DNA from 2 places in the Simiaoa sp. genome. Region 1 is predicted to be linked to the other one. Evidence: a T-box and tRNA genes for the amino acid it is inferred to sense, from the RefSeq annotation. Region 1 holds a T-box; the other holds one or more tRNA genes.
The links. A T-box is a leader RNA that pairs with one kind of tRNA and senses whether it is charged. The one in region 1 lies ahead of metG (methionine--tRNA ligase), so its partner is inferred to be a tRNA-Met.
Positions count from the first base shown of each region.

Region 2: it has a tRNA-Met gene. The T-box ahead of metG (methionine--tRNA ligase) is inferred to sense a tRNA for this amino acid. The anticodon was not compared.

Region 1 is NZ_JBOKRY010000029.1:15,481-32,260, reverse strand. It holds gene ACTRDR_RS10555 (hypothetical protein) at 1-365, opposite strand, end outside; gene ACTRDR_RS10550 (peptidoglycan recognition protein family protein) at 548-1,507, shown strand; gene rpe (ribulose-phosphate 3-epimerase) at 1,683-2,336, shown strand; gene ACTRDR_RS10540 (phosphatase PAP2 family protein) at 2,466-3,029, shown strand; gene ACTRDR_RS10535 (glycoside hydrolase family 2 TIM barrel-domain containing protein) at 3,077-6,706, shown strand; gene ACTRDR_RS10530 (alpha-amylase family glycosyl hydrolase) at 6,713-8,461, shown strand; T-box leader at 8,530-8,793, shown strand; gene metG (methionine--tRNA ligase) at 8,855-10,864, shown strand; gene ACTRDR_RS10520 (alpha/beta fold hydrolase) at 11,039-11,980, shown strand; gene ACTRDR_RS10515 (GNAT family N-acetyltransferase) at 12,024-12,503, shown strand; gene ACTRDR_RS10510 (YesL family protein) at 12,528-13,238, shown strand; gene ACTRDR_RS10505 (diguanylate cyclase domain-containing protein) at 13,309-14,802, shown strand; gene ACTRDR_RS10500 (ABC transporter ATP-binding protein) at 15,037-16,149, shown strand; partial or broken gene ACTRDR_RS10495 (hypothetical protein) at 16,171-16,366, opposite strand; gene ACTRDR_RS10490 (helix-turn-helix domain-containing protein) at 16,469-16,780, shown strand, end outside.
Region 2 is NZ_JBOKRY010000010.1:44,009-60,788, forward strand. It holds gene ACTRDR_RS05790 (M56 family metallopeptidase) at 1-1,553, opposite strand, end outside; gene ACTRDR_RS05795 (BlaI/MecI/CopY family transcriptional regulator) at 1,567-1,920, opposite strand; gene ispF (2-C-methyl-D-erythritol 2,4-cyclodiphosphate synthase) at 2,088-2,624, opposite strand; gene ACTRDR_RS05805 (hypothetical protein) at 2,735-4,339, opposite strand; gene ACTRDR_RS05810 (DEAD/DEAH box helicase) at 4,449-6,176, opposite strand; gene ACTRDR_RS05815 (DUF362 domain-containing protein) at 6,459-7,574, shown strand; tRNA gene ACTRDR_RS05820 (tRNA-Val) at 7,700-7,772, shown strand; tRNA gene ACTRDR_RS05825 (tRNA-Met) at 7,795-7,868, shown strand; gene ACTRDR_RS05830 (hypothetical protein) at 8,280-8,936, opposite strand; gene ACTRDR_RS05835 (carboxypeptidase regulatory-like domain-containing protein) at 8,967-10,199, opposite strand; gene ACTRDR_RS05840 (CHAP domain-containing protein) at 10,531-11,511, opposite strand; gene ACTRDR_RS05845 (hypothetical protein) at 11,599-12,213, opposite strand; gene ACTRDR_RS05850 (accessory gene regulator B family protein) at 12,496-13,104, opposite strand; gene ACTRDR_RS05855 (cyclic lactone autoinducer peptide) at 13,105-13,257, opposite strand; partial or broken gene ACTRDR_RS05860 (IS1634 family transposase) at 13,391-13,567, shown strand; gene ACTRDR_RS05865 (sensor histidine kinase) at 13,668-14,954, opposite strand; gene ACTRDR_RS05870 (LytR/AlgR family response regulator transcription factor) at 14,947-15,675, opposite strand; gene ACTRDR_RS05875 (IS3 family transposase) at 15,764-16,045, shown strand; gene ACTRDR_RS05880 (IS3 family transposase) at 16,051-16,380, shown strand; gene ACTRDR_RS05885 (zinc-ribbon domain-containing protein) at 16,425-16,676, opposite strand; gene ACTRDR_RS05890 (hypothetical protein) at 16,687-16,780, opposite strand, start outside.

The DNA.
Region 1 (16,780 bases):
GGAATCTGTGCCAATTCTTCCATTCGCTCGACAGCCTTACCTCGTCCTACAGAATTTAACATGCCATAGTATTTTATCAGTCGGGCAAGCGCTTTGTCTGAAGAATTTTCTGAATTTTCAATGGGAAGAAAAGCAATTGGAACAGCCTCTTTTTTGGGAGCTATCAATCCGACAGCCAGACTCTCCGTATCAATGTTCAGTTCCTGCGTAATCTTCATAATATTAGAAATGTTGGCTTTGGAAACTCCTCTTTTTAAGATGCTGTCTAATGTTGTCCACGGCATATCTATAACTTCACAAAATTTACTGAGATTTCCATATTTTTTAATAATCAGATCTTTTAATTCCTGTTCAGTACTGCCCATGAGAAAATCCTCCTTTTGCGTCTACATGATAACATCATGCTAACGATAAATCAAGATATATCACGAAAAAACATGAAAATGATTTTCTTTATAATTTCTTAAGAAAAATGTGACGTAAAATGTGACAACTCCGCGTTATATTGAAACCCATAGAAAGTAATTCATTTGGAGGGGCTGGCAATATGACGCAGGAAAATCGTTCAAGCAGACAGGCAGAGATCCATATAACGCAGATGCGGAGAAATCCGTATCTGGTGGATTATCAAACCGGGAAAAATACGAGCAGACATACAGGAAGGCACACAGAACAGTCACAACACAGCACACCTGCAATGTCTCAGGAGGGCACAAGGACAAGAACATATCCTCAGCACAGTGTAGCGCCCCGGCAGGAAGATAGACACCGACTGGCGAGGGCGGAGAGACAGCGTCGCCGCAGACGGGCAAGAATCCGCAGATATATCCGGATGACTCTGCTTAGTGCATGCATTTTGGTAGGAATCATCGCGTTGACAAAGCTTCTGAGGGTGCCTGCCAGTACCGCGGAAGCCAGTACACCGTTGGAAGCAATAGACACGGTGCAGCAGGTGGGAAAAGAGATTGAGAATACCACAGGGACCGGGATCCAGGGACTGTCAGCGGAGACTTACGCAGCGCATCCTGACTGGACGGAGGATTTCCTTACGGTCAATGAATATTCCAGACCGGGAGATCCTTTGACGGAGGTGAATAACATTTTCGTGCATTATACTGCCAACCCCGGCACCAGTGCGGCACAGAACCGCAGCTATTTCGAACAGCTTAAGGACAATCATGAGCGCAGTGCCAGTGCGCATTTCATTATCGGCTATAACGGGGAGATCATCCAGTGCGTTCCTCTGGATGAGATCGCTTACGCGGTACAGACCCGTAACGAGGATTCCATCTCTATTGAATGCTGCTATAAGGCGGACAACGGACAGTTTACTCAGGAGACCTACGATTCTCTGATCAAGCTGTTAAAATGGCTCATCGATGCCTATGACCTGCAGCCTGACGATATCCTCCGCCACTATGACTGCGGCGGCAAAAAATGCCCCATCTATTACACGGAGCATGAGGATGCCTGGGACCGGTTAAAAGAGGATGTCAAAAATCTATAAAGAATTACGTGATCACATGATACAAAGAGAGGAACTTTTCCCGAAAGGAAAGGTTCCTCTTAGTTTATCTTGTTTTAAGAATGCAAGTTTGTTAGAATAGACGCATACGGAATACGATTTCCTTGTCAAGGGAAAAAGTGTTGCAGACAAGGCCCTAAGGGCAGAAATGAGGAGTATCATGAATATTTTATCACCTTCAATTCTTTCGGCGGATTTCTGGAAGCTGGGAGAGGATATCAAAGCTGTGGAAGGAGCCGGCGTGCCCTGGCTGCATGTAGACGTGATGGACGGACTGTTTGTGCCTTCGATCTCTTACGGAATGCCTGTTTTAAAGGCAGTAAGACCTCATACGGACATGTTTCTCGATGTACATCTGATGATCGAGAAGCCGGAGCGCTATGTGGAAGAGTTCGCTGCCTGTGGCGCGGATCTGGTGAATTTCCATCTGGAAGCAACAGAGGATGTGAAGGGTTGCATTGATAAAATACGTGCCACCGGAAAAAAAGTCGGCATTACCATCAAACCCGCCACCCCGGCAGAGGCAGTGGAGCCTTACCTGGAACTGGTGGATATGGTACTGGTGATGACCGTGGAGCCCGGTTTCGGCGGACAGAAGCTGATCCCGGAATGCCTGGATAAGGTAGCGGTGATCCGGAAAATGATCACGGACAGAGGACTGGCTACCGATCTGGAAGTAGATGGCGGCATTAATCTTGACAACGTAGCGCTGGCACTTGATGCGGGAGCTAATGTTATCGTGGCAGGTTCTGCTGTATTCAAGGATAACATCGCGGCCAATGCGAAGGCGTTCATAAATAAATTGCAATAATATCGAGAAAACGATTGCCTGCGTAGTGACGGAAGGCATAAAAGCGTGAATGCCTAGTGGAAAGCATAGACTGCCGACAGACGGTGACGTAAGGACAGACAGCCGTCTGTGAATGGAGAAGGGAGCAATATGGAGTTACAGATATTACACACAATACAGGGAATCCATCAGGAGTGGCTGACGGAGGTCATGCGTCTTTTTACCACCATAGGAGAAAGCGGGCTTGTATGGATTGCCATCGCCATCGTCCTGACATGTATACCGAAGACCAGAAAATGCGGTCTGACTATGATGATCGCAATGGCTATTACCTATCTGGTGGGGAATCTGTTTCTGAAAAATGTGATCGCCAGACCCAGACCCTGCGCAGTCGACAACAGTGTCATATTGAAGATCCCGTTTCCTTCTGAATATTCGTTCCCTTCGGGACACAGCTCCAATGGATTCGCCGGTGCAGTGACGATCTTCTGCTATTATCGCAGAGCAGGACTCTTAAGTCTGCTCATGGCGGCACTTATTGCATTTTCCAGACTTTACTTCTTCGTTCATTACCCGACGGATATCCTGGGTGGAATCTTATTGGGGACGCTGGATGCGCTGTTGGCGGTCTGGCTTGTGAAACATCTGGAGAACCGGGCAGATGCGCAGTCTGGATCGAACGCAGATAAAACCGTACGCGTGCAGGAAAAATAAAATAATGGGACAGAAACCGGGATCAGACAGAAAGGGCAAAAACGGTGATGAACAGCAGAACGTTATGGAATGATAATTGGTATTTTGCCAAAACGGAATTAGGTGTGAACTGGGAAGACAGGCAGATTTGGGAAGCCAAAATGCAGCGGGTGGATCTGCCCCATGACTGGTTGATCTATGATACGAAGAATCTCTATGAAGACAGCATCGGCTGGTATCGGAAGAACTTTGCCTATGCCCCGGTTAAAACAAAAAATGATGACCGTGTCATCCTCCGCTTTGAAGGTGTTTACATGGATTCTTCTATTTATGTAAACGGTGAGCACCTTGGTGACTGGAAATACGGCTATTCTACCTTTGACTGGGATATTACGGATGCTTTACATGAGGGAGACAATGAAATCGTTCTGCGTGTCGTATTTCAGGCGCCCAACAGCAGATGGTACAGCGGTGCCGGAATCTATCGGAATGTGTGGATGACCCGGCTGCCGGAGACACATATTCCTCTGGACGGCATTTATACTTCCTCTGTGGAAACGGAAAAAGGCTATGATCTGACCATCGATACCGAGCTGGAATGGGGAACGGACAGCGGAAATTATGAGCTGGAATATTGCCTGTGTCAGGCTGGGGACAGCAAAAGACTGGCAGAAGCGGAAGCAGAAAGTCCGGAGATTTTCCGGGTAAAACAGCCTCTCACCTGTGGACAGAACAAGATATCCATAACGATCCCTGTGGATAACCCGAGGAAATGGGACATTACGGATCCTTATCTGTATGATCTACAGGCATGCCTGTGGAGAAACACACCGCAGGAAACCGGTAGCGTGGAGACGACTGGTAACAGTGCGTCAAAGGGCACAGAACAACGATCGGTGCAGGAGACCAACAGCCGGGAACTATGTCAGCAAGAACATTTCCGTATCGGCTTCCGCACCATACAATTTGATCCCGACAGGGGCTTTTTATTAAATGGCAGGAAGATCCGCCTGAACGGTACCTGTGACCATCATGACCTCGGAGCATTGGGAGCGGCTTTCCACAAGGAAGCCATGCGTCGTAAATTCAAACTCATGCGTTCCATGGGCGTTAATGCTCTGCGGACTTCTCACAACATGCCGGCGACAGAAGTGATGGAACTGGCGGACGAGATGGGATTTCTGGTATTGTCCGAAGCCTTTGACATGTGGGAGATGGCGAAAAATCCATATGATTACGCCAGATTTTTCAAGGATTGGATGGAGAAGGATGTCCGCAGCTGGATCCGCAGGGACCGCAATCACCCCTCTGTTATCATGTGGAGTATTGGCAACGAGATTCCGGATACTCACGCGGATGCCCATGGACAGGAGATCACCGGAAGCCTCATTGCTGCGGTTAGAAAGTGGGACTACCGTAATGTGGCACCTGTGACCATCGGTTCGAACTATATGCCATGGGAAAATGCCCAGAAATGTGCAGATATCGTGAAGCTGGCGGGATATAATTACGCAGAAAAATATTATGAAGAGCACCATAAAAAGTATCCGGACTGGATCATTTACGGAAGTGAGACTTCTTCTGTCGTACAGAGCCGCGGCATCTATCATTTCCCGCTGGATCGGGCGACACTGATCGAAGCAGACGAACAGTGCTCCGCTCTGGGCAACAGTACTACCAGCTGGGCAGCCAAAAATACGGAATACTGTATCATTATGGACAGAGATACCCCCTATTCCTGTGGACAGTTCATCTGGACAGCCATTGACTACATCGGTGAACCGACACCTTATCAGACGAAAAACAGCTATTTCGGGCAGATGGATACAGCGGGATTTCCGAAGGATTCCTATTATCTCTTCCGCGCAGAGTGGACAGATGTTGAAAAAGATCCCATGATTCATGTCTACCCTTACTGGGATTTCAATCCGGGGCAGCAGGTGGATGTGCGGATCACCAGCAATGCTCCGGAGGTGGAACTGTTCGTAAACGGTGTATCACAGGGAAGACAGCAGATCGATCATGAAAAGGGAACGGTGTTGCAGCCTTCCTGGAAAGTACCTTATGTGCCCGGCAGCATCTGTGCTGTGGCTTACGATGAGACCGGCAGAGAGATCGCAAGGCAGGAGAGACATTCCTTCGGCAACACCGATCATTATGTATTAAAAGCAAGCAAAACCACTCTGCGTGCCGATGGCGAAGATATGATCTTCCTGGAGATTGCGGCAGAAGATAAGGACGGGCATCCCGTGGAAAATGCTTCCGATTATGTGAGAGTGACCGTGGAAGGTGCCGGAAGACTGATAGGGCTGGATAACGGTGACAGTACGGACTACGATGCCTATAAGGGAACTATCCGCAAGCTGTTCCAGGGGAAGCTTCTGGCGATGATCGCTGCGAAAACAATCCCCGGAGAGATTCGCGTGACCGTGGAGGACGCATGGACAGCCACGACAGTAGTCAAGACTCCGGACAATGCAGCTGCCGGACGCCGCACGGCGACAATGACGCTGCATGCTATCGAAGCACCGATCCGTCCCGGTATCTGTGCAACGGAAGAAAACAGAGAATATCCGCCTGCCTTCGTGGAACCCGGATTCGTGCCGGTACGCAAGCTGGAACTGAGTGCAGCCGCAACGACGCTGACACCGGAAAACCCTTCTGTACTGCTGCATACCCGTATTTATCCTATGGAAGCCACTGACCGTAAGCTTCTGTGGAGCATTACGGATGCCACAGGTATTCCCAGCCCGATCGCGAAGCCGGAAGAGCTTCCGGACGGCGAAGGCATCCGTATCACAGGCATCAGTGACGGAAGCTTCCAGGTGAGATGTATGTCCTGCAACGGTACCCCTTCTGTGAAAATGATCTCACAGCTGGAGTTTCAGGTGGAGGGAATGGGACAGACGTTTCGGTCACCTTATGAACCGGTTACTGCTATTTCCTACGACACAAGCTTTGGCGGGGACGTGAGCCGCGGTGTGGAGAACAGTGCAGGAACGGATAAAGCACAGCCTACGGGCCTGGTTTATAGATCCGTAGATTTCGGCGAATTCGGAAGTGATGAGATCACGCTATCTATCTTTGCGAATGATAATGATCCTCACAGAATTCAAATCTGGGAGGGAGAACCCGGGGAGAATGCATCCGGATTCGGAGAGACGGGAGAACTTGTTGGAGAAGTCACCTATCAGAAGCCCAGCATCTGGGAGGTCTTCCAACCGGAGACATTTACACTGTCCCGGAGACTGAAAGGCGTGGTAAATCTGACAATTGTGTCGGAAGATAAAATTTTCCTGAAGGAGTTTCATTTTACCAAACAGGAGAAAGCTTATGCGAGACTGTCTGCCCTCACAGACGGCGTTATTTATGGAGACAGCTTTGTAAGAACCGCGGATGCCATTGAACAGATCGGCAACAATGTCTCCCTGGAGTTCAGTGATATGGATTTTGGAACGGAAGGAACTGACAGCATCGTCATATGCGGCAGGACACCTCTGCAGCACAATACGATACAGTTACGATTCAGTAATGGGGAGACGCAGGTACTACCCTTCCCGCACAGTGGGGCATATCGTGAAATGCGATTCCCGATACAGAAAGTGACGGGAGAACAGAAGGTGACATTTGTATTCCTGCCGGGATGTAATTTTGATTTCAAATGGTTCCGGTTTGAAAAAAGTGGATCGGAGGAGTAAGAGAAAATGATGAGCAGATGGAACAGAAAATTATGGGCATTGATACTTGCAGCAGGGATGACGGTATCTCTGGCTGCCTGCGGAGGAAGCGACCAGGCAACAGGCAGTGCGTCTGCGGGTACACAGGATGGAACTGCCACCCTACAGAACCAGAGCACGGACGGCAACACTGACAACACAGGCAGTGCTGTATCGTTAGCGCAGGATGCCCGGGCGTTACAGATCATAGACGACAACTACCGCACCTACTACGAGCTTTTTGTTTATTCCTTCTATGACAGTGACGGTGACGGCATCGGCGATCTGCAGGGAGTCCTGGACAAACTGGACTATCTGAATGATGGCGACGATACGACGGATACGGACTTAGGGATCAACGGCATCTGGCTCATGCCGGTAATGCCCTCCACGACCTATCATAAATACGACACTACGGATTATGAGAATATCGATCCGCAGTATGGTACTCTGGATGATTTTCAGAAGCTGCTGACAGCCTGCCATGACCGTGGGATCCGTGTGATCCTGGATCTGGCGATGAACCATTCTTCCAGCAGGCATCCATGGTTTTTACAGGCAACGGAGTATCTGAAAAATCTGCCGGAGGGAGCACAGCCTGACCCCTCAGAATGTCCTTATGTAGATTATTACCATTTTTCAAGGGAAGCCCAGAGCGGATATGCGCAGGTAAATGGGACAGACTGGTATTATGAAGCAAGATTCTGGGACGGCATGCCGGATCTGGATCTGCAGAACGAAGCGGTGCGCCGGGAATTTGAGCAGGTGGCGGACTTCTGGCTGGATATGGGCGTGGATGGTTTCCGCCTGGATGCGGTGAAGGAATACGTCACCGGCTCTGTGGAAGACAATGTCGAGATTTTAAGCTGGTTTGCCGATTATGTCCATGGCAAGGACCCGGAGAATTATCTGGTGTGTGAATGTTGGACAGATCAGAATACCTATGCGCAATATTACGCGAGCGGCGTGGACAGCATGTTTGATTTTACCTTCGCTGACAAGTCCGGAATCATCGCAAATGTGGTAAACGGCAAGGCATCCGCGGCATCCTATGCAAAGAATCTGGAAGCGGAGCAGGCTATGTATGCGCAATACAATCCGGATTACATCAATGCCCCTTTTTACACGAATCATGATATGGGGCGGAGCACAGGCTACTATGCCGGGGAAAACAGTGAGGCACAGACGAAGCTTGGCAATGCCCTGAATCTGTTGTCCGGCGGAAACGCCTTCCTTTACTATGGGGAGGAACTGGGGATGAAGGGTTCCGGCAAGGATGAGAATAAGCGGGCTCCCATGTACTGGAGCAAGGATGACAAAGCGGAAGGCATGTGCAAGGGACCTGCGGATATGGAAGATTTTCAGATGAAATTCGACAGTCTGGAAGAGCAGCAGGAGGATCCGGATTCCATTTACAATTATGTAAAGCAGGCGATCCGTATCCGGAACCAGAATCCCGCTATTGCCAGAGGCAACACCACTTATCTGGAGCAGTATTCCGGCGAGCAATGCTTTGCATTGACAAGAAGCTATGAAGACAATACTTTATTACTGTTGGGAAATACCTCTGCGGAGTCTGCAAGTGTGGATCTGACCGGACTTACCGTTGGAGATACCGCAGCAGAGGATATGGTACTGCTTGGAGAGCTTTATACCGGAGAGGAGAGCGCCAAACGCGAAGGAACTGCGGTCACGCTTCCGGCATATTCTGTTTTGATACTGGGGGAAAAAGAATAACTGCAATGAGCAGTAATGAGACAAAACTGCATTGACAGTCCGGATTTCCTGTGCTACTGTAAGAATACGCAAATGCAATGAGGAAGAGAGTATTTATCATAGAAGTTTTACAGAGAACATTCCGTATGGCTGAGAGGAATGGAACGGACAGATAGAGAAGATGGCTTCTGAGCGGCGCACCGAACGGATACCGGAACAGAACAGGAACGGTAGAAGCAAGGCTGCGACAGGATCCGCCTGTTACAGCGGATAGGGTTACGGACCCGAAGAGGTCTGTGCTGTGAGGTACAGACGAAGAGAAGTGGTAACACGAGATTATGCTCGTCTTCTTGAAGAACTTCATGTTCTTTCAGGAGACGGGCTTTTATTTTTAAGAAAAGGAGAATCAGATTTATGGAAAGCAAAGGAAAATATTATCTTACAACTGCCATTGCCTATACGTCCGCCAAGCCTCATATCGGTAATAACTACGAGATCGTACTGGCTGACAGCATTGCGCGTTTCAAGAGAAAAGAAGGTTATGATGTTTTCTTCCAGACCGGTACCGATGAGCACGGTCAGAAGATCGAACTGAAGGCAGAGGCAGCCGGTATCACACCCAAGGAGCATGTGGACAAGATCGCCGGTGTGATCCGCGGACTGTGCGACCTGTTAAATATTTCTTATGATAAGTTCATCCGTACTACCGATGAGGATCATGAGAAGCAGGTACAGAAGATATTCAAACGTCTCTATGATCAGGGTGATATTTACAAGGGGGCCTATGAGGGAATGTACTGTACTCCCTGTGAGTCTTTCTGGACGGAGTCCCAGCTGGTAGACGGCAAGTGCCCGGACTGCGGCGGTGTGGTAAAGCCTGCCAAGGAGGAGGCTTACTTCTTCCGTATGAGCAAGTATGCGGACAGACTGATCAAGCACATTAATGAGCATCCCGAGTTCATTCAGCCCGTATCCCGCAAGAACGAGATGATGAACAACTTCCTGCTTCCCGGCTTACAGGATCTGTGCGTATCCCGTACTTCCTTTACCTGGGGTATTCCGGTGACTTTCGATCCCAAGCATGTCATCTATGTATGGCTGGATGCGCTGACCAACTACATCACCGGTATCGGCTACGATGCAGACGGCAACAGCACCGAGCAGTACAAGAAGCTGTGGCCCGCAGACCTGCATCTGATCGGTAAGGATATCATCCGGTTCCATACCATCTACTGGCCTATTTTCCTGATGGCACTGGGCGAGCCTCTGCCGAAGCAGGTATTCGGACATCCCTGGCTTCTCATGGGCGGCGGCAAGATGAGTAAATCCAAAGGAAATGTGGTCTATGCGGATGATCTGGTAGATTATTTCGGCGTGGATGCGGTGCGTTACTATGTACTGCATGAAATGCCCTTTGAAAACGACGGTAACCTGACCTGGGAGCTGGTGGCAGAGCGTACCAATTCCGACCTGGCCAACACCCTGGGCAACCTGGTGAATCGTACCATCTCCATGAGCAACAAATACTTTGGTGGTGTGGTAGAGAATAAAAACGTTCAGCTGACCGAGAACGATGCGACAGTGGATGCGGATCTGAAGCAGACCGTGACCGGTACCTATGCAAAAGTTGTGGCAAAGATGGAAGAACTGCGTGTGGCAGATGCCCTGACCGAGATCTTCGGTATTTTCAAACGCTGCAACAAATATATCGACGAGACGGAGCCCTGGGTACTGGCGAAGGACGAAGCCAAGGCAGACCGCCTGGCAACCGTACTGTATAATCTGGTGGAAGGCATCATCATCGGAGCTTCCCTGTTAGAGCCCTACATGCCCGAGACAGCTGAGAAAATTGCAAAACAGCTGAATACCTCCCTGCGAGACTTTGACCAGCTGGAGCAGTTCGGTCTGTATGAGAGCGGCAGCAAAGTAACCGACCAGCCCGAAATCCTCTTCGCACGTCTGGATATGAAGGAGGTAGCGAAAAAAGAGGCAGAGCTGGAAGAAGCCATGATCAAGGCAGCAGCGGAACATGAAGCACAAGAAGCAAATGCAGAAGCCGAAAAAGCAGAGCAGGAAGCCATTGATATCGAGCCCAAGGCAGAGATCGAATATGACGATTTCGCGAAAATGCAGTTCCAGGTAGGTGAGATCATCTCCTGTGAGGCAGTGCCTAAGTCCAAGAAGCTTCTGTGCAGCCAGGTGAAGATCGGCAGTCAGGTACGTCAGATCGTCTCCGGCATTAAGGCTCATTACAGCCCCGAGGAAATGGTAGGCAAAAAGGTTATGGTACTGGTGAATCTGAAGCCCGCGAAACTGGCAGGAGTATTGTCCGAGGGCATGATTCTGTGCGCAGAAGACGCCGAAGGCAACCTCGCTTTGGTAACCCCTGAGAAAAATATGCCGGCAGGAGCAGAGATCTGCTAAAACAGTTCAACCATGAACAACGGGGATGTAATAGTTACTATTTTACAAAAAAAGCAATATAGGACTTAAAATTTTATATAAAATGATATATAATGAATAGGACGCGGAAGCATATGGCTGTAAATTGACATTTGTTTTATGCGTCCTATGATTTTCTGCAATCAAGGAGGTCTTATGATCAAAGAAGAATTCTACTTTGACTCCCGGGATGGCGAGAACCGTATCCATGCAGTACGTTATACACCCGATGACGGTAAGGTAAAAGCTGTTGTGCAGGTAGTACACGGAATGGCAGAATACGTGGAACGCTATGAAGAACTGGCAAAATATCTTACGGACAGAGGAATCCTTGTCACCGGTGAAGATCATCTGGGACATGGAAAATCTGTTTCAGAGGGTGGAACTTTCGGTTACTTCTGCGAGCAGGATCCTGCGACGGTAGTAGTCCGGGATGTACATCGTCTGAAGAAGATCACGGAAGAACAATATCCGCAGGTGCCTTATATTATTCTGGGACACAGCATGGGATCTTTTATTGTGAGGAACTATCTGTGCCGTTACGGCAGCGGAATCGACGGTGCAGTCATCGTAGGTACGGGAATGCAGCCGGCGGGGCTGATTTTTGCCTCAAAAGCCATGGCGGGAATGCAGAAGCTGTTCTGCGGTTCGAAGCATGTCAGTCATTTTATTGACAAGGCTGCCTTCGGAGGCTATAACAAACGAATTGATTCTCCCAGAACTTCCAGCGACTGGCTCAGCCGGAATACGGAGAATGTGGACCGCTATATCGCAGACGGAATGTGCGGATTTACCTTTACCGTGAACGGTTTTCAGACTCTGTTTGAATTGATCCGTAGATTGCAGAAGCAGGAGAATCTGGAAAAGGTTCCCCAGAACCTGCCGATTCTTATGGTATCCGGAGCGGAAGACCCCGTGGGAGATTACGGTAAGGGTGTTCATAAGGCATGTAACTCTCTGAAGAGAGCCGGAGTGAAGAACATTACCGTGAAGCTGTACGAAAATGACAGACATGAACTCCTGAATGAAGACGATGCAGAGACAGCGATGGAGGACATCTGGCAGTGGATCTGCAAGGAAGTCCCGGGGATCGCCTGAGAACAGAGGAGTCCCTGATCCTGAATCGGAGAGACGGTGCAGTATGGCAGATATGGCGAATAGCTACGAGATCAGATGGGCAGAGGACAAAGACTGGATCCCTGCCATGCATATGATCTGGAAGACTTTTTTGAAATATGAGGCGGTGGATTATACAGAGGAGGGAATCCGTAATTTCCATGAATTCATTACGGATGAACACCTCTATAAGTCGTTCCGGCAGGGGAGATATCAGATGATGGTGGCTTTGGATGGCGCCAGGATCATCGGAGCGGCTTCTGTGCGGAACTACAATCATTTGTCGCTTCTTTTCGTGGACGAAGAATATCATCACAGAGGTGTTGGACGGAGTCTGATGGGAAGAATGTGCGAATATCTGAAAAAAGAGGCGGGGGAACGGTATATGTCGCTGAAGGCAGCTCCATATGCCGTGGATTTCTATCGAAAGCTTGGATTTCATGCAGTACATGCAGAGGAAGCTTTTTCGGGGATCCGCGTAACACCGATGGAGAAATTTTTATAAAACACAGAAAAGGATATGACGTAAATGAAGATTTTTGACCTGGATAGCCCGTTAATGAATGTACTCAATAAAATGGCAGACCTGATGTGGCTGAATATTCTGACTTTGATCTGCTGTATTCCCATTGTCACGGCGGGAGCTGCATTCACTTCCATGCACTATGTGGCACTGAAGATCGTGCGCAATGAGGAAAGCTATATTACCAGAAGCTTTTTCAAATCATTTAAGACTAATTTCCGTCAGGCAACGCTGATCTGGCTGCTGATCCTGCTGATAGCAGCAGTGCTGGGTGGAGATTATTACATTATTACCAAATCCGGAATACAGTTCAGCAGTGTACTGGTGATTCTGATCATGGCTGCGGCAGTACTTGTGATCTGTACGGCACTATATGTATTCCCGGTACTTGCCAAATTTGACAATACGATCATGGGAACCATCAGAAATGCTTTTATTATGAGCATTCTGCAGCTGCCCAAGACAGTTGTGATGTTTGTGATGGCATTTTTCCCGCTGATCATATATCTGGTGTCTTTACGACTGATACCGATCATCTTCCTGTTTGGCTTTTCTCTGCCGGCATATGCGTCCGCAATGCTGTATAATAAGTTTTTCCAGAAACTGGAAGACCAGCTTCTGTCAGAACAGGAGCCGGCACCGGAAGTATCACCGGAAGAGGATGAAAGAGTATTTCATGATGAGATCGATGAAAGCATTAAGATAGAGGATAAGTAGCAAGGTTATCTGCCGGGCCGGGGCCTGATGGCGGAGACTCTAAAGACAGCAGATAAGAGGTGTTCAGAGTATGCAGAAGAGAAAAATATGGGAAAATTTCCTTCAATGGGTTCTGCCATGTGTATTGTTAGTCATTGCACTGGTCTTGAGCATATATGACTTTAATAATCAGATGGACACAGCAATACAGACAGTGGTGGACGATCAGGCGGAACAAATCGGACTTTATTATGCTGCCGGGGTAGAGGATAGGCTGAAAGCTTTGGAAAATATCACGGATGCGGTTGCGTCGATCATGGCGAGCCGCCCGGACAGAAGTGATGCGTTTCTGAATGAGAAGCTGGATACACTGATGAAGGCCAGTGATGCATACATGGTTGTATACTGCGCAACCAACGGTACGGGCTTTCTGAATGACAGACGGCAGATCGATATGACAGAGCTGAATTATTATGACAGTATCCTTGGCGAAACACCACATTATCTATTTACCAAAACGGATGGGATCAACGGACAGTCAGCCTTCATCTATGTATGCCCTATTACAAATCCCGGAAATGTGAACGGATACCTGCTCAGTTATATGGAGCCGGCAGAGATGTCAGATTTCTTTGAGAATTCCGTATACGGAGATAAGGCATTTTTCTCTCTGGTCAATCGTAACGGTAGTATTATGGCAAGCTATGGTGCCACAGATCAGACCACTATTCTTAAAAACGATTTCTGGAATTCCTTAAAGGGGATAGCGGAGAGCCTTGGAAGCTGGACACTGTTTGACAGACAACAGCAGAAGGGCGACAATGGGATACTGCATGTCAATGAGAATGGCGTAGGTAAGATTCTCTGTCATTTCCCCATTGCGGACACAGAATGGAATCTGGTGGTAGGCATTGATGAATCCTATCTGTCCGGTATCCGGCAGTCCTTCCGCGAACCTATCGTGGATCTGATCGTCAAGATCAGCATATCGATCGCAGCAGCCCTGATTGTGATCACGGTGATCAATGTACTGGTACGCATAAAGGCCTCGGAACACAGTAAAGTCCTGGAGGACAAGGCAGATACCGATCTGCTGACCGATCTGAACAACAAGATGGCCACAGAGCGTAAGATCCGTGAATATATGGAGCAATATCCGGATAAGCAGGGGGTATTGTTTGTTTTGGATGTAGATAATTTCAAGAAGATCAACGACACCATGGGACATGCCTTCGGAGATGAAGTACTCCGGAACCTGGCAGTGCGCCTGCAGTCCATGTTCCGTGCAACGGATATTGTGGGCCGTACCGGTGGTGATGAGTTCATGGTATTTCTCAAGGACATCCGTGATATTACCATGATCGAACGGGAAGGGAAGAAGATCGAGCAGTTTTTCCACCAGTTTGAAGTCGGAGAATATGTGAAGTATTCTGTTACAGCCAGCGTGGGAGCAGCAGTGTTCCCCGGAGACGGCAGAACCTTTGAAAATCTGTACAAATCCGCGGATAATGCGTTATATGTGTCAAAAAGACATGGCAAGAATCAGCTTACGTTCTACAAAAAGCCGGAAAAAGAGACAACGTAGAGGCCCGCTTGTGGAAAATGTCCAAGAAATAGAAACAGATTTGTTCAATCTGACAAGCATTTTCAAAAAAAGAAAAGTTTATAAGCAATTCATACAATATGATTCAAAATCTTTGTGAAATAGTGGTATGGCACATTTTTGTGAATTTCGATATACTGATTTCAGATTCAAACGAGACATATCGTTTCACAATGAGAGAAAGTAACATTGTAAATATGAAAGGAGTATTTTCAAATGGCAAGTTTATCTTTAAAGAATGTCTGCAAAGTATATCCTAACGGTTTTGAAGCTGTTAAGGATTTCAACCTTGAGATCGCAGATCAGGAGTTCATCATTTTCGTAGGTCCTTCCGGATGTGGTAAGTCCACCACTCTTCGTATGATCGCAGGTCTGGAGGATATCTCCTCCGGTGAACTGAAGATCGGTGACAGAGTAGTTAACGATGTAGAGCCTAAGGATAGAGATATCGCAATGGTATTCCAGAACTATGCTCTGTATCCTCATATGTCCGTATATGACAACATGGCATTTGGTCTGAAGCTGAGAAAAGTTCCCAAGGATCAGATCGATAAGATGGTTAAGGAAGCAGCTAAGATCCTGGATCTGACTCCGCTGCTTGATCGTAAGCCCAAGGCTCTGTCCGGTGGTCAGAGACAGCGTGTTGCTATGGGACGTGCAATCGTTCGTAACCCTAAGGTATTCCTGATGGATGAGCCTCTGTCCAACCTGGATGCTAAGCTGCGTGTACAGATGCGTATCGAGATCGCTAAGCTGCATCAGAGACTGGGCACCACCATCATCTACGTTACACATGACCAGACCGAGGCTATGACCCTTGGTACCAGAATCGTTGTTATGAAGGACGGCGTTATCCAGCAGGTAGATACTCCTCAGAACCTGTATGAGAAGCCTTGCAACCTGTTCGTAGCAGGATTCATGGGATCTCCGCAGATGAACTTCTTAGATGCTACTGTTAAGGTAGAAGGCGACGTAGCTAACCTGGTAATCGCAGGTCACAGCATTCCCCTTCCTCCCGCTAAGTCCAAGAAGCTGATCGATGGCGGTTATGATGGAAAGGTTGTTACTTTCGGTATCCGTCCTGAGGATGTATATGATTCCGAGATGTACATCGAGACCTCTCCTCAGAGCGTATTTACCTCTACCATCAAGGTTTACGAGTTACTTGGTGCAGAAGTATATCTGTACTTCGATCTTGACGAGTTCCCTATGACCGCAAGAGTAGATTCTCGTACTACTGCAAGACCTGGCGATACCGTTAAGTTTGCTCTGGATGTTGAGAAGATCCACGTATTCGACAAAGAGACCGAGCAGGTTATTACCAACTAGTCTTAAACTCCATAAGAGATTTCAAAGCCCTGTCTGTAATTGCAGACAGGGCTTTTTTTCTGCTTTTTGCTTGCACCGGATGCGCAAATCCTTTATACTAAGCATATATAGTGATGATAATCCCACGATATGCGAATAGAGGGGAAGGATTGTGGGAGTGCGTAGCGCGGAACAATACGTAGGCATCACAGTCGGGGGCTTTTGACCCCGAGATCATATAGCGTGATCATAGATAAAAAGCAAGACTGTCTGCAGAGGGAGCTTTTTATCTATGAGTAGAGCAAACGGATATGGAATATTACAGAAAGGCGTGGACAATATGATTACAGGCCAGATTATACAGACAAGCATTGATGAATTAAAAGCAATTACGAAAGTAGACCTCGGAGTCTATGATCTGAACGGATCTGTTGTGGCATCTACCATGGAGAGAGATGACATCACGACGGACCTGATCAGCGGATTCGCAGCATCTCCTGCGGACAGTCAGGTGATCGGAGTGCATCATCTTCTGAAGATCCGTGATGAGGCAGAACTGTTATATGTGCTGGTTGCCCGTGGGATGACAGATGACGTATATATGGTAGGCAAGATTGCAGTCAGCCAGATTCAGAACCTGGTCATTGCCTAT
Region 2 (16,780 bases), on a different contig from region 1:
CCTTCTCCCATACGGTCATCGCCATAGAGCTGGTACTGTCTTGCCGCCTCGTAGAGGACTTCCGTCACCTCACCGGCACCCTTCCCCAGTGACAGAAGCTGCTTTGCCGCCGTCACAGGGTCCTTATAATCCTCGTAGAATCTGTGATCACCGGTGCCGTACTGCTCCTCGAAACGGCTGTTTTCGAACATCTCCCAGTTCGCAGGATACCCGGCATACCTTCTGTGATTAACATACCATCCCTTCTCCTGTGCAAAGGAATGGGTACTCTCGATCCTCTCGGGGGAATAAAATTCCGCGAAATCGGAGCGCGTCTCAAACGTTACATACGACAGCTTTTCCGCATAAATATTCCATTCTTCCTGTGTCCAGACAGCCTCATCGGAATACTCCGTATCACTGATATCTACCGGCTCGTTCTGTGCAGACGGTGCAGTTTCCGTAGGAAGTTTTTCCTCACTGCGGTTTCCTCCCGGATTACTGCACAGGCAGATGATGAGTGCTGCGATCACCGCCACCGCACCGATGAGGATCCAGAACGGAGGCTTACGATAATCCAGCACATGGCGGATCCGGTTCTTCACATGATCCTCTCCGAAGGATAACAGCGCGCAGATCGTACCACCGCGGTATTTTCTCCACCTGCCGTCGCTGGCTTCCTCCAGCAGTGTATAAGAATAGACCTTCTTGCTTTCCTCTCCCAAAAGCTTTACCACTTTTTCGTCACAGGACATCTCACAGTCCATATTCATCAGATAAAATGCCAGCCACACCAGGGGATTGAACCAATGCACACAGCAGATAGAAAGCGCTGCCGGCTTGATCAGATAGTCTCTTCTCTGCAAATGCACCCTCTCATGGCACAACACTACCTCTCTGCTCTCCCCGGCAAGCTCCGATGACAGATAAATGGTCGGATGCAGGATCCCCATGACAAAAGAAAGGTGTCCCCCCTTAATCTCACAAATTCCTTCTTCTACTTTATGAACGCCATTTTCCGACTGACGCAGACGGTAATACATCCGCAGATAGGAAAACAGATGATAACCGGCAAACCCAACAAACCCGATCAGCCACAAGTACGGTAACACGATTCCCGCCAGTGTTTTCAGCATCTGTGTGCTGTGCGTTGCAAATATTTCCGTGGTTGGATCGCTCGTTACAGACATTCCTGTCTGTCCGGTTACCATAGAGGGCTCCTGCGAAAGTGTCTCCGGCTGACTGCCATCATCACTATCGGTCTGCTCCGTCATGCCTGAAATCTGTATTGCTTCCGCGGTCGGATTTTCCAAGGTTGCTTTTTCTCCGGATGCTGTCAGCGCGGTGCTCACCGTCTGTTCCGTTACCAGCCGCTGTGGGATCAGGCTGATCTGTGTCTGCGGAAATGCCGGGCAGCACAGGCGCAGAAACACGATCCCCCACAACAGATAAGAACACCATCTGGGAGCCCTGCGAAGCACCAGTCTCGCCACCAGCACCAGCAAAATGCAATAGCTTCCCACCAGGCTCAAGTTGCAAACGATCCCAAATACCTTCTCTAAAATCTCCCTCATCCAATCTCCTCCGTCAGCCCTTATAATCCTCGATCATAGCTTCGATCTCAGCGATCTGCGCTGCGCTGAGCTTCTTGCTCTGGATAAATGCTGCGATCATCTTCGGCAGCGAACCGCCGTAAGCCTTCTCCACGAAAGCCTCCCCCTGGGCTCTGTGGTATTCCTCCTTATTCAATACGGAAGATACGATGGCATTCTCATTTTTGAAAATACCGTTCTCACAAAGCTTTTTAATAAACGTATAGGTAGTGGATTTCTTCCAGCCGAACTTCTCCGCGCACTGTTTTACCAGTTCTCCGGAACCGATGGGTTCCTCCTCCCAGATCAGCTCAGCAAATTTGTATTCTGTCTCCGTCATCTGATACATTCCCATTCCTCCTTGTATCTTTCTTAATCCAGCACTTGCCAATTATGCAATCCTATTGGCTTTTTTGCACTCATCACATTATAAAAGGTCGATAGTATACAGACCTTGTTCTAATTAAAGTCTATATCCTATCGACCCATTTGTCAAGTTCTTATTTCCCGAAATTATCAGTTTTTCGGGCATCCACTGCAGCTTCCGCAGCCGCCCTGCACCGCCTGTGCCGTAAGATCATAAGGCGTAGTCACCAGACAGATTGCCTGAGAAGAGATTCCCTCTCCGCTGCCGGTGAATCCCAGTCCTTCCTCCGTGGTAGCCTTCACATTGACCTGTCCCACATCGATCAGCAGAGCTTTCGCGATATTTTCCCGCATGGTATCGATATGCGGGCGCATCTTCGGTGCCTGTGCAATGATCGTCGCATCAATATTTTCGATAAACACATGATTTTCTTCCAGCAGCTCACCCACTTTTTCCAGCAATTTTATGGAAGAAATACCCTTGTATGCTGGATCTGTATCCGGGAAATGTTTCCCGATGTCCCCCAGCGCCGCTGCTCCCAACAGCGCATCCATGATCGCATGGAGCAGGACATCCGCATCCGAATGTCCCAGAAGTCCTTTTTCATAAGGTATTTTCACACCGCCGATGATGAGGTCTCTTCCCTCCACCAGACGGTGTACGTCATATCCCATTCCGATTCTCATACTTACAACCTTTCCGCAGACGTTATCCTTTTTCAAAAAGTACCGACTGTCCCGTTGCGGCCAGTGCCGAGTGCCAATATCGTCCGCAATATGCGAAATCTCTGTCATTATTATCTCGCCACAGCACAGTTCATCAGATTCTCCGTGCTGTCGAATACATAGACGGTATAACTGCCGTCCTCATATATCTTTTCGCCCTGCTTCAATGCCGGAGCCTCTGCATATTCCGCACACTCCTCCGCAGTCAACAGCAGGAATGTCTCCCCGGTATGATACCCATCCTCATAATATTTCATGGGCGAAGACCACTTAAAATACTCAAGGTGCTCGGGATCTCCGATGTTGCCGATCTCCACTTCACCATTCGTAAGCTCCGTGATGATATTGGCATTATTATAAGTAGCGAAGCCGAAATCATACCCGTTCTCCGCAAGGAACTGTGCCACAGGACGCTTCGTCTCGTTCTTGTCCACCGTCAGGAAAGACATCACCGTTTTCCCCGTTCCGAGGATCAGGCAGATAGTAAGCAGTGCCGTCACCGCAAATCTGTCAAAGGGCATTTTTTCCTCTTCCAGATAAAAACACAATACCGGCAGGGCGAAAATGAAGATCGTGATATAATACCGCGGCACCATGGTACTGGTGGTAAATATGAAAACAAATAAATTCAGTACAAAGCTGACCTTTAAAAACAGTGTGATCAGACTTCGAAATCCCGTGACACGCTGCATTTTCCCGCTTTTGACCGTAACGTATCCGCAGATGCCAAGCATCACGAAGGCTGCCATCGTCACAACACCCCGCAGGGATAAAAAGCCCTTATCCGGAATATAGCCAAAAAGCATCAACAGGCACCCCACCGCATTCTGGATCCGGTCAAATAACACACCGTGATACAATGCGATGAAATTCGTGGCACCATAGGTCTGGAATACGTATTTGTGACTGATGAACACTACATTGATGCCATAGCCCGCTACCGCGAAAAATGCCCCCGCCAGACTATACAGAAAATATCGCATCCTGTCCGTAGAAAGTAAAGAGCGGAAATGCTCCTTTGTCATCTCTCCGCGGAAGCTCTGAAATTCCTCACCACCCAGCAGGTAGAAAAAGGAAGTCAGTACCAGAGGGCACTGTAATGCCAGCAGGTAACGCACGCCGGACATTCCACAAACAATAGCAAGCAACACATAGAATATCCACAGGCTGACCTTACGTTTTGCACTATATTCTCCGCTGCACAACCGCAGATACATACCGAAGAACCACAGCACCAGGATCACATGGGACATGTAGGTATTGCCCATCTGCATATGCGTCATCATGGTCTCGGAAAAAGGCAGCAGCAGCAGGCAGGAGCTTAACACGGTAAGTCCGCGGGATACTTTTAACGGCTTCATAAAATAATAATAGGAAGCCAGCATCAACCCGTAAAATACCAGGTTCGTGATCGTACGGATCACATGCCAGTTGCTGCAGATGCGAAACAGCGACCCCATGATCAGCTGTGTATACAACACGCGGAATTCCGTGGAATAATACCAGTTTGTCGTGGAAAAAATGTGGTGCTCTTCGGATAGGATCCGGGAAAAGATCATCTCCGCCGCCATATCGGAATCCAGCCAGTGATCCTGACTGATGATATTTAGGCTAAGCAGGAGCAGAAGCGTCGCTCCCAGCAAAATATATGGTATCTGTTTTTTCAGTGTTTTCATACCGCAGACCTTTCTGTTAGTGCCTATGCATTCTTCCCTAACTATACACGATTTGCCGCAAAAGCACAACTGCGGCTTTTGCGGCAAATCTACAAGTTTTATCATTTAATTAAGATCGTTTCCTTTTAGGGAAGCTGTTACCGATGCCCGGCTCTTCCCGTTTCTTTCGCTTTTTTGCTTCTCTCTCTGCTCTCTCTGCGGAGGGCTTACGATCTGCGTTTTTTCTGTCATGGTCGTTCCATTTTCTTCCGTCTTCACGGCTGTCACTTCTGCGGTGTCTTCTACCCTCACCGGAGCCGGTGCTTCCATCCTCTCTGCGGTCTCTGTCACCGCGGACGAATCTTCTGCGCTCCCCGTCTTCACGGCCGAATCTCCGTCTTCCGTCTCCTCTACTGAAGCTGCGACCTTCACCATCGCCTCTGCCGGACCGGCCTCTGTCCCCGAAGCGATTGCCACGCTTTGTATATTCATCTGCGGCGATCTCCTCGCCCTTGTCACCGACCTGTAATTTCAGCATGGCAGCTGCCAGCTCCAGTGCATCACAGCCCTCCTCTTCCATCTTCCGCTGTAAAAAACTCTTCATCAGCTCGATGTCTTCATGCTCATGCAGTTCCCATGCCCTGTTCAGATATTTGTCTGCTTTCGCTTTCAGCACCTTCGCAGCTCCGGGAAGCTTTTTCTCCGTGATGGTGGTATGGCAGACTCTCTCGATCTCGCGGATCTTGTAGATCTCCCTGCTGTTGGCAAAAGTGAAGGATCTGCCCTTTCTGCCGGCACGGCCGGTTCTGCCGATACGGTGCACATAATACTCGATATCCTGCGGAATATCGTAATTGATGACAGCTTCCACATCATCCACATCAATACCTCTGGCTGCCACATCCGTAGCGATCAGGATACTGGTGCCACCATTACGGAAACGCTTCATGACCGCATCACGCTGCGCCTGGGACAGGTCTCCATGCAGTCCTTCTGCCTGGAAGCCCTGCTCCTTTAATAAATCCGACAGCTCGTCCACCTTTTTCTTCGTATTACAGAAGATCAGGGTCAGCTTCGGCTGATAATACTCTAACAGTCTTACGCAGGCGGCATCCTTGTCCTGGTTTTTCACGCGGTAGAATTTCTGGGATACCAGGGGAATGGTCAGCTCCTGCGCTGCCACCTTTACTAATTTTGCATCGTTCTGGAAACGGTCTGTGATCTCCAGGATCGGCTTCGGCATGGTTGCGGAGAACAGCGCGGTCTGGTGCTCGCCGGGGATCTGTCCAAGGATCAGCTCCATATCCTCTCGGAAGCCCATGTTGAGCATCTCATCCGCTTCATCCAGTACCACCATGTTCACCAGATCCAGCTTAATGGTGCGTCTACGCATATGGTCCATGACACGTCCCGGGGTTCCCACGATGATCTGCACGCCCCGCAGTCCCGCGATCTGACGGCTGATATCCTGTCCGCCGTAGACCGGCAGCACCTTGATGCCATGCATGTATTTTGCGATCTTCCGCAGTTCTTCCGCTGCCTGGATCGCCAGTTCTCTGGTGGGGCATAAGATAATGGTCTGTAACTTCTTCACATCCGGATTGATGTGCTGGATCGCCGGAATGCCGAATGCAGCCGTCTTGCCCGTACCGGTCTGGGCCTGTCCGATGATGTCCTCCCCCTGTAATAAATAAGGAATTGCCTGCTCCTGGATCGGAGACAGTTTCTCAAACCCCATCTCCCGGATTGCACGGACAATACGGTTATCTAACAACGGTTCGATCGATGCGATACCGTCCTGCTCCTTTACTTCTTCAACTTCTTCGTTCACTTCTTCATTTTCCAAAAAATAACTCACAAAATACTCCTTTAAATTAACTTCAACAATCCAAACTGCATTCGCAAGATCGTATCTTTGCGAAAATCACCCTGGTTCTGAATTGTTGCACAAAAAAAGAAATCATTGCGATGCGCTTCTGATTTCTTCCATCAAATCTCAACAACATTTCGTAGTATAGCACGGAAGCATTGAAAAAACAAGCGATTTCGTTTACCATATAATAAAAGTAATGCTTCCGAAGCAGAATAAACTAAATTTCGCATTACTATTTATGCCGTCCGGCGGCAGAATGGAGATTTTATGATACAGACATTACATATCGTACCGGAATATAACGAAGAACTGATCTATCCCGCCATCTGCAAAAGCATGGAGGCGCTGCACATCGCCGCAGATTTACGCCCGGAGATGAAGATCGTCATCAAGCCTAACCTCGTCATGGCAAAATCCCCGGATTTTCCCGCCACCACGCATCCGCTGGTGGTAAAAGCAGTGATCCGGTGGCTCCGGGAGCAGGGCATTCAGCACATCACCATTGCGGAAAGCTCCGGTGGTCTCTACAATGCCGAATCCATGAAGCATGTGTATCACGTATGCGGCATGGATACTCTGGGCGAAAGTGCAGAACTGAACATGGACTTTTCCGCACAGACCGTAAACTGTCCGGCAGGATTTAAAAATCACAGTTTCCACCTGATCACTCCCATCGTGGAAGCTGACTATATCATTAATATCTGTAAGCTGAAGACCCATGCCATGACCGGTTATTCCGGCGGCATCAAGAATCTCTTCGGCACCATCCCCGGTCTGGAAAAGCCCCAGATGCACTACCGCTGGCCGGAGATCGAAGATTTCTCCAACATGCTCTTAGAACTGGCTCAGACCGTAGCTCCCAATCTCACCGTCATTGACGCCATTGATGCCATGGAGGGTAACGGTCCCACCGGCGGCACTTCGCATCCTTTGCATATGCTGCTGGCGGCAAAAGATTTCTATACCCAGGACTGCTTCGCCGCAAAACTTATGGGATTAGAACCTACAGAGATCGTCATGCTGCGTCAGGCACTGGAAAAAGGTCTGGCTCGCCCTAAGGAGTTGGCGCTTGTGGGAGATCCGGTTCCGGAAGGCTTATCTCCTTTTCAGAAGCCGGATACCATAAAATTAGATTTTACCAACGGTGTGCCGAAATTTTTACGCAAGCCTTTCATGTTCGTGGCTTCCCGACTGTTGAAATCCTATCCGCAGCTGACCCCGGAGAAATGCGTGGGATGCGGAAAATGTGCGGAAAGCTGTCCGGCACATGTCATCAGAATCGAAAATCGCAAGGCGAAATTCAAGAGAAAAGGCTGCATCTCCTGCTTCTGTTGTCAGGAAATGTGCCCCATGAAGGCTATCAGTGTAAAGAAAGCCCTGTAATTTCCTGCTTTTTGCTATTATTGTTCTAATTGCATACAAAATTTTTACAAAAATATCAAAAAACGTGTTGACAAAGTGGGACACGCATTGTATACTGAACAGGTCGGTTGCGAGAGCAACGAAATGGAATCTTAGCTCAGCTGGGAGAGCATCTGCCTTACAAGCAGAGGGTCATAGGTTCGAGCCCTATAGGTTCCATTCCAACTTCGGTTGGTCATATGGCGAGATAGCTCAGTTGGCTAGAGCATGCGGTTCATACCCGCAGTGTCGAGGGTTCGAATCCCCCTCTCGCTATTAGGTTAAAAGGGTCGGAAATGCTGATAAATACAGCGTTTCCGATTTTTTTGATTTCTCAAAGTATCAAATAATATGTTTACTTTTGTTTACTTCTGGATTTCTGACGGTGATAATGGTTAAACCAGAGTTTAAAATGCGCCGGTTTTCTCCTCTTAAAACCAGGGTTAAGAAGCCTAAAACAAAAGGTACGAAAGCTGACTCCGTGGAAAAAGTTACGGTTGCCGAACTTCTTCCCTCTTTGGAAAATACGGTTTTAAATAAAAATTAAACTTTAGCATCACCGCTTTCAGCATTCTGATAGACAAAGGAATTAGTGGTCATGGTGATTTCATCTAATATAGCCAGATTTCCGCTTTTCTTTATGCACATTGTTATTTAATAATTTGGACTTGCACACCGCCAAACCCGTTACTGTTCCAAAACAAACTGCTCTGTCTCAGGGTTCCACTTTAATACTGCTACGATTTCTTCAGAACTTATCAATTTATCCTCAGATGCCACAATAATCAAATCATCTACTATATCCATATAATAAAAAGATTCATCTCCAATGATCTTTAGCGCATCTATCGGAATTTCTACCCATTGACTGCCTTCGACAGCTAAAAGCTGAATTTCCTGTGTTGATATTCCTTGATATGTTGTGGTTTTTGATACCAATATTCTGCTTTGTCCGTCACTCGCTTGAATACAGTTTATAACTACTTTATCAGCCGCAAACTCCTTATATGCTACCATTTCTAATGAATCAGCATCTAAAAGGATACCCACCGTTTTATCCAATCCTGCAACATGAGGGGTATTCAAAATCTTGCATAACACGAATATTTCACTGGCATTATCTTGCGAGAAAGAACCAAAATCAATCCGAACTATAACAATATCTAATGCACTGATGTTACCTTCTTCGTAATTCTCTGCTACCTTTTCTATAATCCTGTTATTAAGCTCTGAGACCATATCAGCACTATCCCTGGATTTCGATATTCCACACGCATTGATGCACATCAGCATAAACAACACAAGAACAGAGACCGGCAAAACCTTATTTTTCATCTTACCCATACTCGTCTTAATCTCTTTCTGGCACATTTTCTATTTTAATGTGCAGGATATGATCCTGCAATCAGTGTAATAATACAACAAAATATTCGATGCGGAATCACCATTTTTTGCACGCAATGCGGCACCCATTTGACATAGCCCGTAACGATGTCCTCCCGCACCAGTTGCAATATCTGTGCAACTTACAGCTTTCAAAGCAGGATGCGTAGAATGATCTTTTGTTCCATTACCACTACAGCTTGAGAAAAAGGCACCCCAAATATAATCATAAGTTGTAGATGATGGTTTATACATTACAATATCCGTTTTAGATTTACCTCCAGAAGTATAAAAAATATTTGCCGTTGCATCTATTGCCTCCTCGGTAACCTTAGTAGGATCATATACCTGACAACAAGAAGATGAGCAAACCTTATAATCTTTACCCGAATGATTCGAATAAACACTCAGCGCATACTCTAAGAAGGTGTTTGCCGCCACTGCCTGTGCTTCATACAATTCACTAACCTGTGTTGAAGTTAGTCCTTTACCAGTGTAATAACTTTTTCCGTAAAGTTCCGAAGATAATACAGTATAGATATATGTCTCTCTATCAACAGTTTTTGTTTGATTATTATAGTAAACCGCAATAGAATTGCTTACATCCGGAACAGAACTCATTGCTCTGGCAACAGATGATGTTGCAAAATTTCCTCTATCTATAATAGAAGGCAGTACAGTTTGTCCTCCTATATCATGCATTATTTCTTCTCTATCCTGCGAAACAGAAAAGCCATCATTTATATAGAATGTAAAAATTGTAGTTCCATCCGCACTGTCAACATCATAATTACTATAATTTGCCGCAAAATACCCTGCTGCATTTATTTCCCAATCGTATGTTCCTGAAGGGAGATTTTTTATTTGAAAACGTCCATCTTCACCCGTAATGACCGCAACTTCCCCATCTACAGAAATTGTAGCATTTGGAATAAAGGCTTCTGTATCATAATCTCTTACAACACCGACAACATTTGCCAAATTATTGTTGGAAAAAGTGTGCATACTTACTGCCAAGTCTACTGTTGCTGCAGAAAGGGCATAATTTTGGAATCCTTCGTCATAATCTTTTTGTGTTATTACCTCTGTCTCATAAAGTAAAGTTCCCTTGCTCACAGTATCCGTTTCTCCACATGCTTCTTCTGCATATGTAGTAATAGCAGAAGTATAAATAGAGCATCCGAACATAACAGCAATTGCCAAAGATATTATTCTTTTCTTCATATTTCACCCTCCCATTTTTTATAGGTAGTGTCAACTTTATACGCTCAAAATCACCCCAACTCCAGTAAAATCAAGTGTTCCAAGGCTGTGCCTTTACCTCCCCTTTCTTTGGCTTGGGTGACCAAAAATTTTGCATCGGAAGATCAGTCAAGACCGGACTGAAAGCCGTTAAATTCAACCTTGACGGGGCTTTCGTAAGCAAAATATAATCGTTCACCCCAATGGAAAGGAATACGATTTTTTCATAATTCGGTTTACATTACCTTTTATAATCTGCTCAATATAACCAAGTTCTTTCTCCTTGTGCTACTTTAATGTCAAATATTTATGTTTAATAAATCGGGCTTGCAAATCCTATAAGACTGCTATCTGTTAAATTGTACGTATGTCTCGAAACCTTATCACTCCAGTTTCCATCCACAACAGTAATCTGTGTGCTTGACACCTCAACTACAATGCCAGTGTGGCTACTAGATGTTGTACTCGTGCCCGTAAAGAAAATATCGCCGACCTCAGGTGTATAGCTTCCGTTATAAGCAGAACTGTAATAAAAACAATCCATGTCTTTGAAATTCTTCATTCCTGTCGAGCAGGAAGAATACTTAGGAATAACGGATGTTGATACGCCCGCTTCACTTGCGCACCAACTAACAAATATTGCACACCATGCTGCGGGGTTAAGCCCATACCATTGACCATATTTGGTGTAGTTTGCAGAACCGGCGTTCGCTGTGAAACTATCCAAGTCTGAATTGGAAGCCTTTTCTTTATACCCAACCTGGGATTCTGCAACTCTGACAATTTCAGCACAATAATCAGTATTTATGGAATTCAAGCTGTATAACGCTTCACTAACAGCTTGAATTTCTTCAGAAACATAAGAACAGGATTGGAATCCTGACACAGTCTCCCTATAACTGTCAGACACTACTTTGGCTACATCATATGCCTCATCGTACATGATAGTCAGGTTGTGTTCAATGTCTGCAGTCTTCACAACACCGTCATCTACATATTCCATGCTCTCATATAATGTCACAAAAGTTATTGTATCCTCTATGTCAATCCCAGAAATTTGAAAAGACATATCAGAAACGCTGACGTTATTTTCGGACAATGTAATTCTGTGAGCATTTTCATCGTTCACGATGCCGTTGACAGCCACTGTTCTCAAGCTTTCCGTGTCCCCGGTCATGACTGCTGTTTCCCGACTATCCATGTAGCTTTCTACCAACTCAAGTATCTCCACCCTTTCTGTATCTTCCAGGCCAGCCGCCTCTGCGGGCAAAATCGGAACCATAACAAAGATCATACAAATAGCTTAAAAACTCGCAATATACTTTTTCATTGCTTCCTCTTTTCTCTTCATAAAATACCTCTCTTTCTCGTCTGAACTTGTTTAATCTGCCTTCTGGTTAGAAATAAACAAATAACCATCATCCGTCTTTTGTAAAATGACCACCCATTGCCCCCCCTCATACTCTTTTTCGTATTTCAGTATGAGTTTGTTATTTGACTCCCAAGTTCCGGAAGTAACCATACACCAATCAAAATTCGAGTCTCCCATAATCAGATAGTAACTGTCATATTGCTCCAAATAATAGAAACTGTCCAAGCCTGTCTTTTTTGTCTCCGCCAGACTTATTCCCATTTTTTCCTGCAAAAAAGCATCCATTTCATTTGCTGTGATTTTTATGATATCCAAATACGGGGCATCACTACATAACTCTGTCAGCATTGACAGTTCATCCTCCGATACTTCGCCAAACGCTCCTCCAACGCCATTATAAAATAACTCAAACAAGTTAATTTCATCTGGTTGACTATACTCGCTGGATAACAGCATATTGTTCATGTTCGTTATGTCACCATTGAAAAATTCTGTGTTAAACACAGTAATTTCCTTTTCGGAAAGAGTACCGGAAGCCATCTGGCATCCTGAAAACATCAAAATCATAAAAGACAAGATAACCGATAATGCAAGTAAATCCATAACTTTTGTCAATATTTTCATTCAAAATCTCCTCCGTTTCACTTCTCAAATTTCTCGCCATTATAGACTCTTCATGGGCACCACTCCCATCCATAGTTGCAAAGCAGATTTCCCCACCTGCAATACACATTACATTTTTCTACAAACTGATAATTCTTTTCTGCCGATGTTGCCGTTTTAATTTCTCCATTAACACTACACGTCATTGTAACTCGATATGTACCTCTGGAAACCAGATATATTTCCAAGCCAGATGCTGTTATGGTATTGCTCGAATCTTCCCATGATTCCACATTGACCCAGCTACCAGAGACCTTTTCCTGGAACATAGCTTTTACATACATTTTTCAAATGATTTCTGCATTTCCCTATCAGCATTGTGATTACAACTATTAAAAATATTATATTTAGCTCCAAGAAGTAGCTATCCTTTTCAAATATAGTGCAAACTATTCCGATAAAAAAATCCAAGCATAAATATTTCATCAGCTTTATTTTAAAACACTTGTTCTCTTCTTCGTTTATCTCCCTGTTTCTGTTCTCAACTGGATATAACACATACACAAATACTTCCAGGGCGAATAATACAATAAGTGAAACAAATTCATGTAAACAGAGATTCTTAACTACAAGCAGAGTAGTAATATATGTTAAGCATGACAAAACAAAGCATATCCAGAATTTTTCCAAATGCAAACCACCTGCATAGGAACGCAATGGTGAGAAAATCACAAAGAAAAATATCCCTTCTAAGACCATATCGAGTTTCAGTGCGATGAACAAGCTTGCAACCAAAAATAACCCAACTTCCAAGGTTATGACAAATCCATATTCATAGACTTCCCGATCTGCTTCATCAACCATGCTCTTTTTGATAACATAATCTGTCAACAACTTTGCTACTTTTCTCATTTATTTGTTTTTCCTGAATTTCCTCACTTCTTCCGGCTGTTTAGGCTGATGGTATATGAGTGCACATCTGCTGTTTGCAGCTTTTGATAACATTCCATCAGCAACGGATGTTAATGCTTTTGCTAATACAGTTTTCTTTTCATTTTTCTTCATTATGTATACCCCCTTAATGAACTATTTTTGTAATCATATCATATTCCCCGCAAGATAATCACTAATATGTCAAAAATACGGCAATAGCTGTCAATTTTCCAGTAGATTCATGACAACGGTCATCCGTCTTTAGGATATCTTTAATTTTATCCATGAGTTCCGAGTTGTAAAATATCAGACCGAAAGTATATCAACCTTGCACGGGGTTCTAAATTTATAAAAGAATTTTCAGCACTTATCGGCCTGCCGTTAAGTTCCTACTTTTTAAACGACGGAGACATCAGAAAAAATGCTAAGCCACAGGTTTTAATCCGTGGCTTAGCACCATATTTTAAGATTCAACTCCCAAAGTCAGGTATCATATTCCCCTCAAAATAATCCCTAATATGTCAAAAATACGGCAATAGCTGTCAATTTTCCGGCAAATTCATAACAACGGTCAGGCAAAATACAGAATCCTGTGCTTCCACTAGAATTTCGCCCTGGTACTTTTCTGCAATTCTTGCTATGGAATTTAATCCATATCCATGTCTGCCGCTTTCTGTTTTTGTGGATTGATATTTTCCGCTTCTGTCGTTTTTTAAGACATGCTCATATGGATTCTTTATCAGCATGACCAGCGCCTGCTTTTTCACTCCCATGGATATTTCTATCACCTTTTGGTGCTGCCTGCAGTCCCGGACAGCTTCTATTGCATTATCCAGTGCATTTCCCAGTGCTATGCCAATATCACATGGTTCCATGGAAAGCTCCTCTGGAATAAATATTTTTAACTGAAATGTAATCCCGTATTCCTTAGCAACGGCATATTTGAAATTAATCAGACAATCAATGGTACTGTTGCCGGTATTGGAAATGTTTTCGGAAATATTGCTGTTTTTGATAATCTGATTCAGGTTTCTGATTACAGACTCTTTATCACTGTTTTCAACGCTGTTTTTTAAAACAATAAGTTTATTCAGCAGATTGTGCCTGTCCTCATAAAATTCCTCCAACATCTTTTTTTGCGATACCGTAATTTTTTCGATCATATCAAATTGCTGGGCATAAACTGTATGTTCTTTTTCATAAGCAAAAACTTTATTTATTTTTACATACAATTCAAAAATAATGACATTAAATAAGATAAGAATGCTGATAGTGATAACAGCAAAAAAGGACTTTCCTTCTGAGCAAAATTCATTGATTGCAATGACTATGCTTCCCACTGGCACCAACAGGAGAAAAAAATAATATTTTCCCGGTACCGGACTCTCCTTTCTTTTTTCTGCCACCATCGACAGTGCATATACAGAAAGGATCATCAGGATGTTCGATAATACCAACCCAATAATATCCCTTTGCTGGCTTTCCCCTATGTCAAAGCTATTGATTAGGGAAAAGACAAAGACCTCAATCAACGACCAGCCTGCATAGAATGTAGCCAATAAAAAGTATTTTTCCTTTCCACGGCTTTGGTAGGCAACCATCGCTATGGACAGAATCAGTAAAATGTTCAGAATGGTTGCAAAAATTTGCAGGCGCCCATTATGATAACCAAAGAAAAATTGGAATATGCAATAAACAATCCACAGAGAAACAGAAAGTATACTATTCTGCTTTTCTTCAAAAAAGCTTCCCCAAAATCTTTTTACAATCCATACGGTTGCGATAACAATAGAAATATTTAATAGAATATCTTCTATTTGATTATACATTGATTTCCCCTCCCAGAAAATGGCTGTATTGTTGGTTAAAGTATTTCTGCCGTTCTTCGCTTATAGGCAGTTTCTTCCCATTTACCAACGTTATTTCTATTTTTGTCCTTGATCTAATCAAATAATAATTTACCAGATAAGACTGATGTACTCTCAAAAAAGGTATTTTTCCATCTGACATTTTTTGTTCTATCTCTGACAGTTTCCCGTTAAATGTGTAATGCTCCCCGTTTTGCGTATATATTGTAACTTTCCTGACATTGCTTTCAAAGTATAAAATCTCTTTACATAGAATTTTATATTCTTCATGCTTATAAGAAAAGGTAAAATAGACCATTTTACTGCAGACTCTCTGATAAGTTTCCAGAAATGTCTTTGTCAATATCTCCTCATCGATTGGTTTCTTTATAAATCCAAATACATCCAACCGGAACAATTCCATCATATATTTATCATAGCCTGATACATAAATCAGAAGTACATTATCATCCACCTTCCGTATATTTTCAGCCGCAGTGATGCCATCGCCACCCTTCATCTGAATATCCAAAAAGATGATGTCATACTTTGTTCCTGATGTAACCTGCCTTTTGAGTTCCCTACCACTGTAAAAAACATCAATATTCACGGGAATGCTTTCCCGCTTGCATACTTCAGAAATTATATGCTCTATCTGATTCACAATTACATTTTCATCATCACAAACAGCAATTCTTATCATGTGTACTACCTGCATTATACTTATAAAAGTGGACACATTGGTTAAATAGACTTACTATTAACATAGACACCAAAAGGAGGTATCTTTTATGTCCACAAAACAACATTACGATGAGGATTTCAAACGAACCCTCGTTGAGCTTTACCACAATGGTAAAACTCAGGCCTCTCTTATCAAAGAGTACGGCGTATCTCAAACTGCTCTTTCCAGATGGGTCAAACAGTATTCAACTGTTGAAACTGATGACGGTGAAGTTCTTACTGCAAAGCAGGTGAAAGAGCTTCAAAAACGTATGGCTCAGCTGGAAGAAGAAAACCAAATACTAAAAAAAGCGATTGCCATATTCACGCCACACTCAAGCAACGATTAGATGCCGTGCATAAGCTGCGTCATCAATACGATATCAAAACTCTTTGTCGAGTTCTTCGCATAAATCGCAGTACTTATTACAAGCACTTTTATTCAGATTTAGCACCTCGTACAAAAGAAAATCCGTTGATTCGTAAGCACCTTTTACAAATCTATACTGATTACGATAACTCTCTTGGTGCTTACAAGATCCGTCGTGTATTAGAACGTGATTATGGCATAAACATCAGTCTCGGCAGAGTGGACCGCCTGATGAACACTATGAATCTACCAAAACGTTCCACAGAAAAACCAAAATGGAAAGGTGCCTGGAAAGACAATGGTCCTTGTGAGTAACACTCCCTTTTGAAATCGAGACAGATTCACGTCCCCTCTCGCTTTTAAAATTTCTTACCGCACTTTGGGCAATACTCAAAATTTTCTGCTGTCTCATACCCACAGTAATTGCAATGTTTATAGTTATACCCATAGGTCACTTTTGAAATTCTCTGCAAATGCTCCGGGCGAATCAGTACCTGCTCTCCCCGGGCAATGGCCTTTCCCATCTCCGGATCCAGTTCATACAGCGTATTACAGCAGCTTGTCCGCACATAATAGTGCTTATTCCACTTAATACACGGTATGAAAAACATAGCCCGTCTCCTATCTCACCAGTCCCATGTTGCTTCTGTATTCCTCATTCAACTGCCGCAGTTCCTTCTCCCCGTTAATGTACGGTTCATAAAATGTATCCACG